DNA from 2 places in the Pseudomonas sp. GW821-FHT02H09 genome. Region 1 is predicted to be linked to the other one. Evidence: riboswitches for the same ligand, from Rfam matches in the RefSeq annotation. Region 1 holds a riboswitch; the other holds the start of a gene.
The links. A riboswitch is a leader RNA that binds a small molecule or an ion and turns the genes downstream of it on or off. The one in region 1 is predicted to bind cobalamin.
Positions count from the first base shown of each region.

Region 1 (6,009 bases):
GCGGTACGACGAAATCCCTTTGCCTGAACCTTTTCAGTAATATCAGCCAATGTGCCCACCACCCAATCCTGATCCGGCCAGGTGGCGCGATGAATCACTGCAATCGGGCAGTCCAGGCCATAGTGCGGGACCAGTTCGGCGATGATTTTCTCCAGATGATTGACCCCCAGATGAATCGCCATGGTCGCTCCATGCTGTGCCAGGCTGCCGAGTTCTTCCCCGGCCGGCATCGCCGTTTTGTCGGCATAGCGGGTCAGAATCACGCTCTGGGACACGTCCGGTAGCGTCAGCTCCGCGCCCAGCAGGGCCGCGCAGGCTGCGGTTGCCGTTACGCCAGGGATGATTTCAAAGGGAATATTCAACTCGCGCAAATAGCGAATCTGCTCGCCAATTGCGCCGTACAGGCTCGGATCGCCGGAATGCACCCGGGCCACGTCCTGACCTTTGCCATGGGCGGTCTTGATCAATTCAATGATCTGCTCCAGGTGCAATTCTGCACTGTTGATCACCTGTTCGGCCTGGTGGCCTTCCAGCACGGCAGCGGGCACCAGCGAGCCGGCATAGATGATGACCGGGCAACTGCGGATCAGCCGCTGGCCTTTGACGGTGATCAGTTCCGGGTCGCCGGGACCTGCGCCGATAAAGTAGACGGTCATGGCTGTTTCCTGTGCAAAGTCGTGTCGGCAATGCTTCAGATGAAGATTGCTCATGATCAAGGGCGGGGATTATCGGGGATTTTACGGCGCAGATGCCAATGCAAAGGTGGCCTGGGCGTATTTCTGTCGCGAGATCAGCAGTTTGGCCGGGCTTTGCGTCAGATGCTCGGCCAGTGCCAGCGCAGCGCTTTCGGCCACGCCATAGCAACCGGTGCGTTCAAATGCGATCTCTGAGCGATGACTCAGTTGTGGCTCATAGGCAGCGAGCTGTGCACTGCTGAAGAATGTCAGCGGCAACGCCAATTGCGCAGCCAGCTCAAGCAGGCCAGGCTCCTCTCGTTTCAGGTCGATACTGGCCAGGGCCTGGATCGCTTGCAGATCGATGTGGTGAGCCTGCAACGCCTGATCGAGCAACGCCTGTAGCGTGGCGGCGGGGCAGCCACGCTGGCAGCCCAGGCCGACTACCAGGGTCGGCGCTGTGCTGATGTCAGTCATGCGCGGTATTGGCCTTCGCTTTTGCGACGGAACAACCAGGCGCTGATCAGGCCCAGGGCCAGCCAGAACGCGGCGTTGGTCAATTGCGAAGCGATTTTGAATTGTGCTTCGAGCGCTTCCGGCGCCAGGCTGGAATGCACCTGCGGTTGCGGCGCGCCAATGATGTGCGGTACCGCCAGAATTGCCACGCCGAGAATCTTCAATAGCCAGTGTTTGCCAAACACGATCAGCGCAATGCCGACAGCGGTGGACGCCGCGGTCCCGGCCCACCAGGTCTGCCGTTGCAGCAGGTCAGCGGCGGCAGTGCCGGGCAGCTCCGGCGGCAGGCCCATGGTCGGTGCCAGGCAGAAGGTCGCGTAACCGGCCAGGCCCCAGAGCAAACCTTCGGACGTGCGACCCGGAGCGCGCAGGGTATAGAGACCCGCAAGCATCAGGGCGAAACCGACGGCCACCACCAGATTGCCACCGGTGGTCGAGAGCACGCGCTGCCAGCCGTCCTCCGGCTCCCAGGCTTCGGCATCATGGGTATGACCGGCCATGGCGCCTTCAGCGTGTTCGTGGACTTCGGCGGCCGGGGCCTTTTCATAGGTTTCCGCCTGGAGAATCAGCGGCGCGACCCAGAAGCTTTGCAGCAAGGTCAGCAACAAGGCCGCGAGCAGCCCTGTGAAACCTGCGGTTTGCGCAATACGCTTGATCATGTCAGCAGGTCTCAATGGCACGGAAAAGCGGAGCTGTGACGGGTGTCGTGGGCGGCGTTGTGCACCGCTTCGATATGCGAGAAACCGGCGAAATACACCAGGCACGCGCCCAGAATCGATGCGCCGATGGCGGCAATCAGACGTTGGCTCAGGGTGGACGTGGTGCTGGCGGTGCCTGCGTGGCGGGTGCTGCTGATGATCGACATGGCGCTTCCCTCTGATGTGTCAGCGGGTGAATCGAGCGCATGAAAACCCCTGCGAGACAGGCTCGCAGCGGTTCAAACAGCGCCCGCCCACCGCGGGTTTGTTATTTCAGTATTGCGGGCCGGTCTCCGGGCTCACGAGGGGTTTGGGCCAGTGCCTTCACCTGCAAGAGTCACCTTCCCATGCCGAACTGCTGGCACAGTGGATCTGACTCTTCGCTCGCTTACCGTTGCGGGGGCAGCACCGGACTGATCAAGGCTTTGAGTAAAGCACATGACTCACCGGTTTCCCGTTTCACCCTGTGAAGGGCACCCGTAACAAGTTGCGTAGGAGAGCATGGGCGGGGGATGAGAGTCAATTGGCAAGGTTTCTCACTTGTTGGACCGAGGCGCTTCCATCGCGAGCAAGCTCGCTCCTACAAGGGGACCGCGATTGAATGTAGGAGCGAGCTTGCTCGCGATGGCGTCGTCACAGTCACCATAGATCTCTGTCCGGACATTGACCCGCCCCCAAGCGATGCGTAGCCTTGCGCTTTCGAGGTTCTTCGGCACTCTCGCCGAAGCTAAGAAGGGAACGCGGTCAATGCCGCGGCTGCCCCCGCAACTGTGAACGGTTCCGTTTCTGCCATGCCACTGCACCCTCTATCCATAGAGCGAGCGGGAAGGCGCAGAAATCGCCAGTCGAAAGACCGGCAGGCCGTCAGCCAGGAGACCTGCCTCGTACCAGATTCTCACTACAACCGGGCGGGGTGATCCGGTGGCGAAATCTTCCGCGCCCATCGGTGTGGTTGTCGTCCCGTATGCCCGCCACCTTGCCAAAGGGCATCCGATGAAAACACTGGCCAAACTTCCCGTCACCATCGTCACCGGCTTCCTCGGCTCGGGCAAAACCACCTTGCTGCGGCATATGCTTGATAACGCCCAGGGCCGCCGCATTGCAGTGATCGTCAACGAATTTGGCGAGCTGGGCATCGACGGCGAAATTCTCAAGCAATGTTCCATCGGTTGCACTGAAGAAGAGGCCAGCGGCCGGGTCTATGAACTGGCCAACGGTTGCCTGTGCTGCACCGTCCAGGAAGAGTTCTTCCCGGTGATGCGCGAGCTGGTTGCCCGTCGCGCCGACCTGGATCACATCCTCATCGAAACCTCTGGCCTGGCGCTGCCCAAACCGCTGGTGCAAGCCTTCCAGTGGCCGGAAATCCGCAGTGCCTGCACTGTCGATGCAGTGATCACGGTGGTCGACAGCCCGGCCGTGGCCGCCGGCACCTTCGCTGCGTTCCCGGATCAAGTCGACGCCCAGCGCAAGCTTGACCCGAACCTGGACCACGAATCACCGCTGCACGAACTGTTCGCCGACCAGCTGGCCAGCGCCGACCTGGTGATCCTCAACAAAGCCGACCTGATCAGCCCTGAAGACCTGGCCAAAGTGCGCCTGGAAGTCGCCGAAGAACTGCCGCCAGCAGTAAAAATCATCGAAGCCAGCAGCGGTCGCTTGCCTCTGGAGGTTTTGATTGGTCTGGGCGCCGGTTCCGAAGAGCATATCGACAGCCGTCACAGCCACCACGACCATCATCACGACGGTGATGCCGATAGTGAAGGGCATGATGACCATGACCACGACGCCTTCGATTCCATTTCCATCGAACTGCCCCAGGCCGACGAAAGCCTGCTGCTGGATGCCCTGACCCAGTTGGTGGTTCAGCACGGCATTCTGCGGGTCAAAGGTTTCGCCGCGGTTGCGAACAAGCCGATGCGCTTGCTGATCCAGGGCGTGGGCACGCGCTTCGACAGACATTTCGACCGTGCCTGGCGCGCCGATGAGCCGCGTGCAACACGCCTGGTACTGATTGGCCAGGAACTGGATGCCGCTCTGATCGAAGCGCAATTGCGCGCCGCACTCGGCGCCTGAGCCATGCACCTGCTCAGGACCCAGCCCGGAGGTTTCGTGTCGGATGACAACATTGCCGACCTTGGACAAACCCCCGCCGAGCTGGTGATCCTGTGCAGCGGCGATTCCAGCCTGGCGCTGCTCGCCGAAGCCGCGCAGCAATTACCGGACGACTACCCGAGCCTGCGTCTGGCCAACCCGATGCAGGTACAGAACCACGCCTCGGTCGACCTGTACGTCGACGAAGTCTTGTGTCACGCCAAAGTCATTCTGATCTCGCTGCACGGCGGGATCGGTTATTGGCGTTACGGCATCGAGCGTCTGGTGCAGCTGGCCGAGAAGGGCGTGCAACTGATTCTGGTGCCCGGCGACGATCGTCCCGACCCGGAACTGAGCGACCTGAGCACGGTGGTCGCCGAAGACCGCGATCGGCTTTGGCACTTCCTGCGTCAAGGTGGTTTGGGCAACGCGCTGGACCTGTATCGCTGCCTGGCCAGTCGCTGGCTGGATCGCGATTACCCATGGGCCGAACCACAAATCCTGCCGCGTACGGCGATTTACCATCCGCGCAAAAGCAGCGCCACGCTCAGCGATTGGCAAGCCGACTGGCACGCTGATCAACCCGTGGCGGCGGTGTTGTTCTATCGCTCGCACCTGCAGGCGGCGAACACCGCTTTTATCGATGTTTTCTGCCAGCGCTTGCAGGCGGCGGGGCTTAACCCGTTGCCGATTGCGCTGGCCAGTTTGAAAGAGCCTGGCTGCCTGGCGATGGTCGAAGATTGGCTGGACGAGGTCGAGGCTGGGGTGATTCTGAACACCACCGGTTTTGCCCAGTCCAGTCCTGAAGCACCGCATCTGCGGCCTTTCCGGCGTAATATCCCGGTGATCCAGGCGATCTGCGCCCAGGACAACGAGCCCGGCTGGCGCGCCAGCGAGCAGGGCCTCGGGCCGCGAGACCTGGCCATGCATATCGCTTTGCCGGAGCTGGACGGGCGCATCATCAGTCGGCCCATCAGCTTCAAGGACCTGGCCTGGCGCAGCGAGCGCAGTCAGTCCGATGTGGTCTGCTACCGACCTGCGCCTGCGCGTATGGACTTCGTCGCCGAACTGGCGCGGCGCTGGATTGATCTGGCGCGGGTACCGAATGGCGAAAAGCGTATCGCGCTGATTCTTGCCAACTACCCGACCCGTGATGGCCGGATCGGCAACGGCGTGGGCCTCGACACCCCGGCCGCTGCGCTGAATATCCTGCGGGCGCTGCACGCTGAGGGCTATCCGCTGCCGGCGCAACTGCCTGAAAGTGGCACAGCGCTGATTCAGCAATTGCTTGGCGGGGTCAGCAATGATCTGGAGAGCATCGACCAGCGGCCATGCCAGCAAAGCCTGGCACTGGACGACTATTGCTTGATGTTCAATTGCCTGCCCGAAGCCAATCGCAACGCGGTGCTTGAGCGCTGGGGCGCGCCTGAAAGCGATCCGATGTTCCGCGGCGGGCGGATGATGATCGCAGGTCTGCGTTTTGGCCTGACTTTCGTTGGCATTCAACCGGCGCGGGGCTATCAGGTCGACCCGAGCGCGGTCTATCACGACCCGGACCTGGTGCCGCCTCATGGCTATCTGGCGTTCTATTTCTGGTTGCGACAAACCTACGGCACCCATGGGGTAATCCACGTCGGCAAGCACGGCAACCTCGAGTGGTTGCCGGGCAAGGGCGTCGGTCTTTCGGAAAACTGCTGGCCGGATGCGCTGCTGGGGCCATTGCCGAACATCTATCCGTTTATTGTCAATGACCCGGGTGAGGGCGCCCAGGCCAAGCGTCGCACCCAGGCGGTAATCATCGATCACCTGATGCCGCCGTTGACCCGCGCTGAAACCTACGGCCCGCTGCGCGATCTCGAGTTGCTGGCCGACGAGTATTACGAAGCGCAGTTGCTTGATCCGCGCCGAGCCCGGGAGTTGCAGCGCGACATTCTGAAACTGGTGCGCGAAACCCGGATCGACCGCGAACTGCAACTGGACGAAAAGCTCGACAGCGACGCTGACGCGGCGATCTGGCTGCCGCGTCTGGA
Region 1 is NZ_JBWKVA010000008.1:170,461-176,469, reverse strand. Features, by position in the region: gene cobM (precorrin-4 C(11)-methyltransferase) at 1-656, opposite strand, end outside; gene AC07VR_RS13195 (cobalamin biosynthesis protein) at 738-1,151, opposite strand; gene AC07VR_RS13190 (CbtA family protein) at 1,148-1,849, opposite strand; gene AC07VR_RS13185 (CbtB domain-containing protein) at 1,861-2,055, opposite strand; cobalamin riboswitch at 2,156-2,384, opposite strand; cobalamin riboswitch at 2,574-2,787, shown strand; gene cobW (cobalamin biosynthesis protein CobW) at 2,882-3,961, shown strand; gene cobN (cobaltochelatase subunit CobN) at 3,965-6,009, shown strand, end outside.

Region 2 (6,009 bases), on a different contig from region 1:
TTTAAAAATTCTGTTACTGCCCAGTCTTCCGCTGCTTACCGGGAAGAACTGGCGACTGAAAAAGAACTGGCCGACTTCGCCGGCAGCAAGCCGTACCAGCTGCCAGTTCTGGCCGACAGCATCCTTGAGCGTGGTATGTCTCTGATCGGTACCCGCTACCGTTTCGGTGGCACCTCCGAGGCTGGCTTCGATTGCAGCGGCTTCATCGGTTATCTGTTCCGTGAAGAGGCGGGCATGAATTTGCCGCGCTCCACTCGCGAGATGATCAACGTTGACGCACCGCTGGTCGCTCGCAACAATCTCAAGCCCGGTGATCTGCTGTTCTTCAGCACCAGTGGTCGCCGTGGCCGTGTCAGTCACGCGGGGATCTACCTGGGTGATGACCAGTTCATCCACTCCAGCAGCCGTCGTAGCGGTGGTGTTCGAGTCGATAACCTGGGCGACAGCTACTGGAGCAAGACCTTCATCGAAGCCAAGCGCGCACTCGCCATGGCCCCGACCACGGTCACTGCTCGCAAGTAATCAGTCTTTTTGTAAGGTTAAGTTAAAGTCTTACTTGAAGTTTGACGCGTAGCCGCTAGAATCCTGACCTATTGTTGATAACCTAACCGCGTAAGCCCTGCTTACGCGGTTTTGTTTTCAGCCTCACGGCAGAGAAAGCCGCATCCAGATCAGGATTGTTCTGCATATGTCGACGTCGGCCCGCCTCGCCCTTCTCGTTTTCGCGGCACTGCTCAGTGCATGCGCCAGCCATACTCCGCCGCCAGCTCCGGTGGTTCGGCCTCCTGTTTTCGCTTCCCCTCAAACCTATTCGCCTGCCGCTGAAGACGTGCTTTTCCGTGCGTTGGGCCTGGTGGGTACGCCTTATCGTTGGGGGGGTAATACGCCGGATTCGGGTTTTGATTGCAGTGGCCTGATCGGCTATGTCTATCGCGATGCAGCTGGCATCACTCTGCCGCGTTCGACCCGCGAGATGATCGGCATGCGCGCTCAGGATGTCGACCAGAATGCACTGCAAACCGGCGATCTGGTATTTTTCGCCACCAATGGCGGCTCGCAAGTCAGTCACGCCGGGATCTATGTCGGCGAAGGCCGGTTTGTTCACGCGCCGGCCACTGGCGGAACGGTTAAGCTGGACAGTCTGTCCAAAACCTATTGGCAGAAAGCCTATCTAAGCGCCAAGCGGGTATTGCAGCCTGAGCATCTGGCGCGCAACCCTTAGGTCGCACCTTTGCAGAGGTTGTCATGACCGCTCGCACTCTCAATCTCGACGATTCCCTCTACAGCTATCTGCTGGATGTTTCCCTGCGCGAAACGCCGTTGTTGCGCCGCTTGCGTGACGAAACCCAGGCCTTGCCCATGGCCCGCTGGCAGGTGGCGCCCGAGCAGGGTCAGTTCCTCGCGTTGTTGGTCAAGCTGACCGGCGCCAGGCGTTTGCTGGAAGTCGGTACTTTCACCGGCTACAGCGCCTTGTGCATGGCCGCAGCCTTGCCGGATGACGGTACCTTGATTTGCTGCGATATCCCGGGTGATTACAACGCCACTGCACGCCGTTACTGGCAGGAGGCGGGTGTGGCGCAGCGAATTGATTTGCGTCTGGCGCCTGCACTGGAAACCCTGGCGCAGATCGAGCAGCAAGGGCAGGGTGGCTGTTTCGACTTGATCTTCATCGATGCTGACAAAGCCAACTATCCTGCCTATCTGGAGAGTGCCTTGCGTCTGCTGCGAAGTGGCGGTCTGGCGATTTTCGATAACACGCTGTGGAGCGGGCGGGTGCTTGAGGTGAATCCTGAGAGTGAAGACACTCGAGCCATCCAGGCATTGAACCGCGCCTTGAAGGATGACTTGCGTGTCGATTTGTCACTGTTGCCGTTAGGCGATGGCCTGACGTTGTGCCGCAAACTGTAGGAGCACAGCTTGCTGGCGATGGCGATGGCGATGGCGATGGCGATGGCGATGGCAGTGGCGAGTTGCGGCTTGAGTATGCTGGTTCCCCTATGAATGCACCGATGTAACCATAGAGAGGCGAAGCTGCCCGGTGGTTCAGCGTTTCAGCCGCGGGCTTCTTTGAATAGCACGGCGACGCCCGGATGATAGTTGCCTGCTTCATTGCGCAACTTGTGATAGGGGTAAGGGAAGTACCAGGCCACGGCGCAGGTATGTTCCTTTTGCAGATCGTCGACCATGTCCTGGAGTTCTTCTGGGGTGGCGCTGTGTTGTGGTTTGTGTGGCGCTACGAACAGGCAACCGAGCTTCAGATCGCTGGCGTAGCTGATCTTCCTGGCATCGCTCACGGCGTCGAGCAGCGCTTGAGTGAGGTTCAGGTTATTGACCCGCGGCCAGCGCTGGGTGGCCTGGATGTAGACCCGTTCCTCATTGGTGGCGATGTAGAGGTCGGCACGTCCATTGCGGTCGCCGTCTTCCTGCTGTTTTTTCGTCGGGGTCTGTTCCAGTGTCACCATTTCCGACATCCAGGCGGCAGCCGAGAGCAGCCCAAGGTTGGTGCGTTCATCAAACCAATAAGGGGATTCGTTATCACCGCGTACCTGGATGTAGCGATCGATACATTCAAACCAGCGCTCCAGCACTGGGCGCAGGAATTCCAGCTTCGGATTGCTGATGATCATGCCTTGCATGTTGCCCACCTTTATTTTTGTGATGTTAGTGTTGTGGCTATTTGATATCACTGCTTTCAGTGTGGCACAAGATTGGCGTCAGTTTATTGAACGACGGCACATAATATCGCGGGCGAACGCCCCGGGTTTAATTGACGCTCCACCCCCAACCCTCTAACCTTCGCGACTTGTTTCAGGTGCTCTGTGACCCAAGGTCGACAGAGTGAAACAGGGAAGCCGGTGAGTGTGCGTTCTTTAACAGAACGGACAGCGATCCCGGCGCTGCCCCCGCAACGGTAAATGAGTCAAGGCTGCGCTTTTGGCCACTGTGTCGACTGTCGATACGGGAAGGCGTGCAGCTCGGCAGCGATGCCCCTCATGAGCCCGGAGACCGGCCTGATCCATCCAGCGGCATCACGGTGGGCGATGCCAGGCTTATGCCGTCTATTTCTATTCCTGCCCCCCCGTTATCGTTCCAACGGAGAGCTGCCATGACTGAATCCCCCGATCGTGACGAACGCCATCTGGCGCGTATGTTGCGCAAAAAAGCCGTGATCGACGAGCGTATTGCCAACTCGCCGAACGAGTGCGGGCTGCTGTTGGTCCTGACCGGCAACGGCAAAGGCAAGAGCAGTTCTGCCTTTGGCATGCTTGCACGGGCCATGGGCCACGGAATGAAATGCGGCGTGGTGCAGTTCATCAAGGGTCGCAACAGCACCGGGGAGGAGCTGTTCTTTCGACGCTTTCCCGAGCAAGTACGCTTTCACGTCATGGGCGAAGGCTTCACCTGGGAAACCCAGGATCGCCAGCGTGACATCGCCGCAGCCGAAGCGGCCTGGGAAGTGTCCCGTGAACTGCTGCGTGACCCGGCCATTGGCCTGGTGGTGCTTGACGAGCTGAACATCGCCCTCAAGCACGGTTATCTCGACCTGGACCTGGTTCTCAGCGATTTGCAGGCTCGCCCGCCAATGCAGCACGTGCTGGTAACCGGCCGCGGCGCCAAGCCCGAAATGATTGATCTGGCCGACACGGTTACCGAAATGGGCGTGCTCAAACATGCGTTCCAGGCCGGGATCAAAGCGCAAAAGGGCATTGAGCTGTGAGTATTGAAGCATGAGTGATGCACGTCATTGTCCGGCGGTATTGATCGCCGCACCGGCTTCCGGTCAGGGCAAGACCACCGTGACCGCCGCGCTGGCCCGCTTGCATCGCAATCAGGGGCGCAAGGTCCGGGTATTCAAGTGCGGTCCGGACTTTCTCGACCCGATGATTCTCGAGCGCGCCAGCGGCGCGCCGGTGTATCAATTGGACATGTGGATGGTCGGCGAACAAGAAAGCCGTCGACTGCTGTGGGAAGCGGCGGGCGAGGCTGACCTGATCCTGATCGAAGGCGTCATGGGCCTGTTCGACGGTACGCCGTCCAGCGCCGATTTGGCGCGGCACTTCGGCGTACCGGTGCTCGCCGTGATCGACGGTACGGCCATGGCCCAGACGTTCGGTGCTCTGGCCTTGGGGCTGGCGCGCTATCAGGCGGACTTGCCGTTTGCCGGCGTTCTGGCCAACCGGGTTGGCACGTTGCGCCACGCGCAATTGCTCGAAGGCAGCCTGACCGAAGGCCTGCGCTGGTATGGCGCGCTGTCTCGCGAAACCGGGATCGAACTGCCGAGCCGCCACCTGGGCCTGGTGCAGGCCAGCGAACTGAATGATCTGGATCTGCGCCTCGACGCGGCGGCCGAAGCCTTGGCCAGCAGTTGTGAAGTGGCGTTGCCGCCGGCAGTCGGGTTCGCTGCGCCTGAGGTTGTCGTCGCCGAGCCATTATTGGCCGGTGTGCGGATTGCCGTGGCTCGCGATGAGGCATTTGCTTTCACCTACGGGGCGAGCCTGGACCTGCTACGGGCGATGGGCGCCGAGTTGCTGTTCTTTTCGCCGATCCATGATCGCGAACTGCCCGAGGCTGACAGCTTGTACCTGCCGGGCGGCTACCCGGAATTGCATCATGTTGCGCTGGCGGAAAACGCCACGATGCTGGCTGCGATCCGCGCGCACCACGCGGCCGACAAGCCGTTGCTGGCCGAGTGTGGCGGCATGTTGTATCTGCTCGACTCCCTGACCGATGTCGACGGTCAGCGCGCCGAACTGGTGGGGTTGCTCGCCGGCGAAGCGGTGATGCAAAAGCGTCTCGCGGCGTTGGCCTTGCAGGCAGTTGATCTGCCAGAGGGCTCGTTGCGCGGCCACACCTATCATCACTCGCTGACCAGTACAGCGCTTGAGCCGATAGCCCGGGGCCTGAGTCCTAACGGTGGGCGTGGCGCCGAAGCGGTCTACCGTGACGGTCGAATGACCGCTTCCTATGTGCACTTCTATTTCCCTTCCAATCCCTCTGCGGTGGCCGCACTTTTTGCGCCTGGCTCGCAAACCGCTATCGCGAGCAAGCTCGCTCCCACACTAGATCGTGTACTTCCTGTAGGAGCGAGCTTGCTCGCGAAGAGGCCATGACCGACAACGCCTTTAGTCCGGCCGAACGTGAGGCTGTTTATCGCGTGATTGGCGAGCGCCGCGACATGCGTCACTTTGCTGGCGGCACCGTCGAGCCCGAACTGCTCAGGCGTCTGCTCGAGGCCGCCCATCAAGCTCCAAGCGTGGGCCTGATGCAGCCGTGGCGGTTTATCCGCATCACCGACCGCCCGTTGCGCGGCAAAATTCAGCAACTGGTCGAAGAAGAACGTGTACGCACTGCCGAGGCGCTGGGCGAACGTTCCGACGACTTCATGAAGTTGAAAGTCGAAGGCATCAACGACTGCGCTGAAGTGCTGGTCGCCGCGCTGATGGACGATCGCGAGCGGCATATCTTTGGGCGCCGGACCTTGCCGGAGATGGACATGGCGTCGTTGTCCTGCGCTATTCAGAATCTCTGGCTGGCGTCCCGCGCCGAAGGCCTGGGGATGGGCTGGGTGTCGCTGTTCGAGCCCCAGGCGCTGGCCGACTTGCTGGGTCTGCCGGCCGGGGCCAAACCGCTGGCGGTATTGTGCCTGGGTCCGGTCACGGCGTTTTATCCGGCCCCCATGTTGGTGCTTGAAGGCTGGGCGCAGCCGCGCCCGCTGAGTGAATTGCTGTATGAGAATTATTGGGGAGTGAGTCAATGAGTGTGGCGTTGTTGAGTGCCGCCGCGGTCGCGCTGGATGCGCTGCTGGGCGAACCCAGGCGCTGGCATCCGCTGGTGGCGTTCGGCCGTTTTGCCGATCGCATCGAGCAACGTTTCAACTCCGGCGGTCGTGGCTGGCGCAGTCACGGCGTCACTGCCTGGGTGATGGCGGTGTTGCCGCTGACTCTATTGGTGACCGCCTTTGCCTGGCTGCCATATATCGGTTGGCTGGTCGAGATCCTCGCGTTGTAT
Region 2 is NZ_JBWKVA010000023.1:78,529-84,537, forward strand. Features, by position in the region: gene AC07VR_RS26090 (C40 family peptidase) at 1-522, shown strand, start outside; gene AC07VR_RS26095 (C40 family peptidase) at 689-1,222, shown strand; gene AC07VR_RS26100 (class I SAM-dependent methyltransferase) at 1,246-1,908, shown strand; gene AC07VR_RS26105 (hypothetical protein) at 2,052-2,636, opposite strand; cobalamin riboswitch at 2,794-3,029, shown strand; gene cobO (cob(I)yrinic acid a,c-diamide adenosyltransferase) at 3,107-3,718, shown strand; gene AC07VR_RS26115 (cobyrinic acid a,c-diamide synthase CobB) at 3,729-5,111, shown strand; gene bluB (5,6-dimethylbenzimidazole synthase) at 5,108-5,758, shown strand; gene cbiB (adenosylcobinamide-phosphate synthase CbiB) at 5,755-6,009, shown strand, end outside.
Region 2: linked by a shared signal. The riboswitch ahead of cobO (cob(I)yrinic acid a,c-diamide adenosyltransferase) and the one ahead of cobW (cobalamin biosynthesis protein CobW) in region 1 are both predicted to bind cobalamin.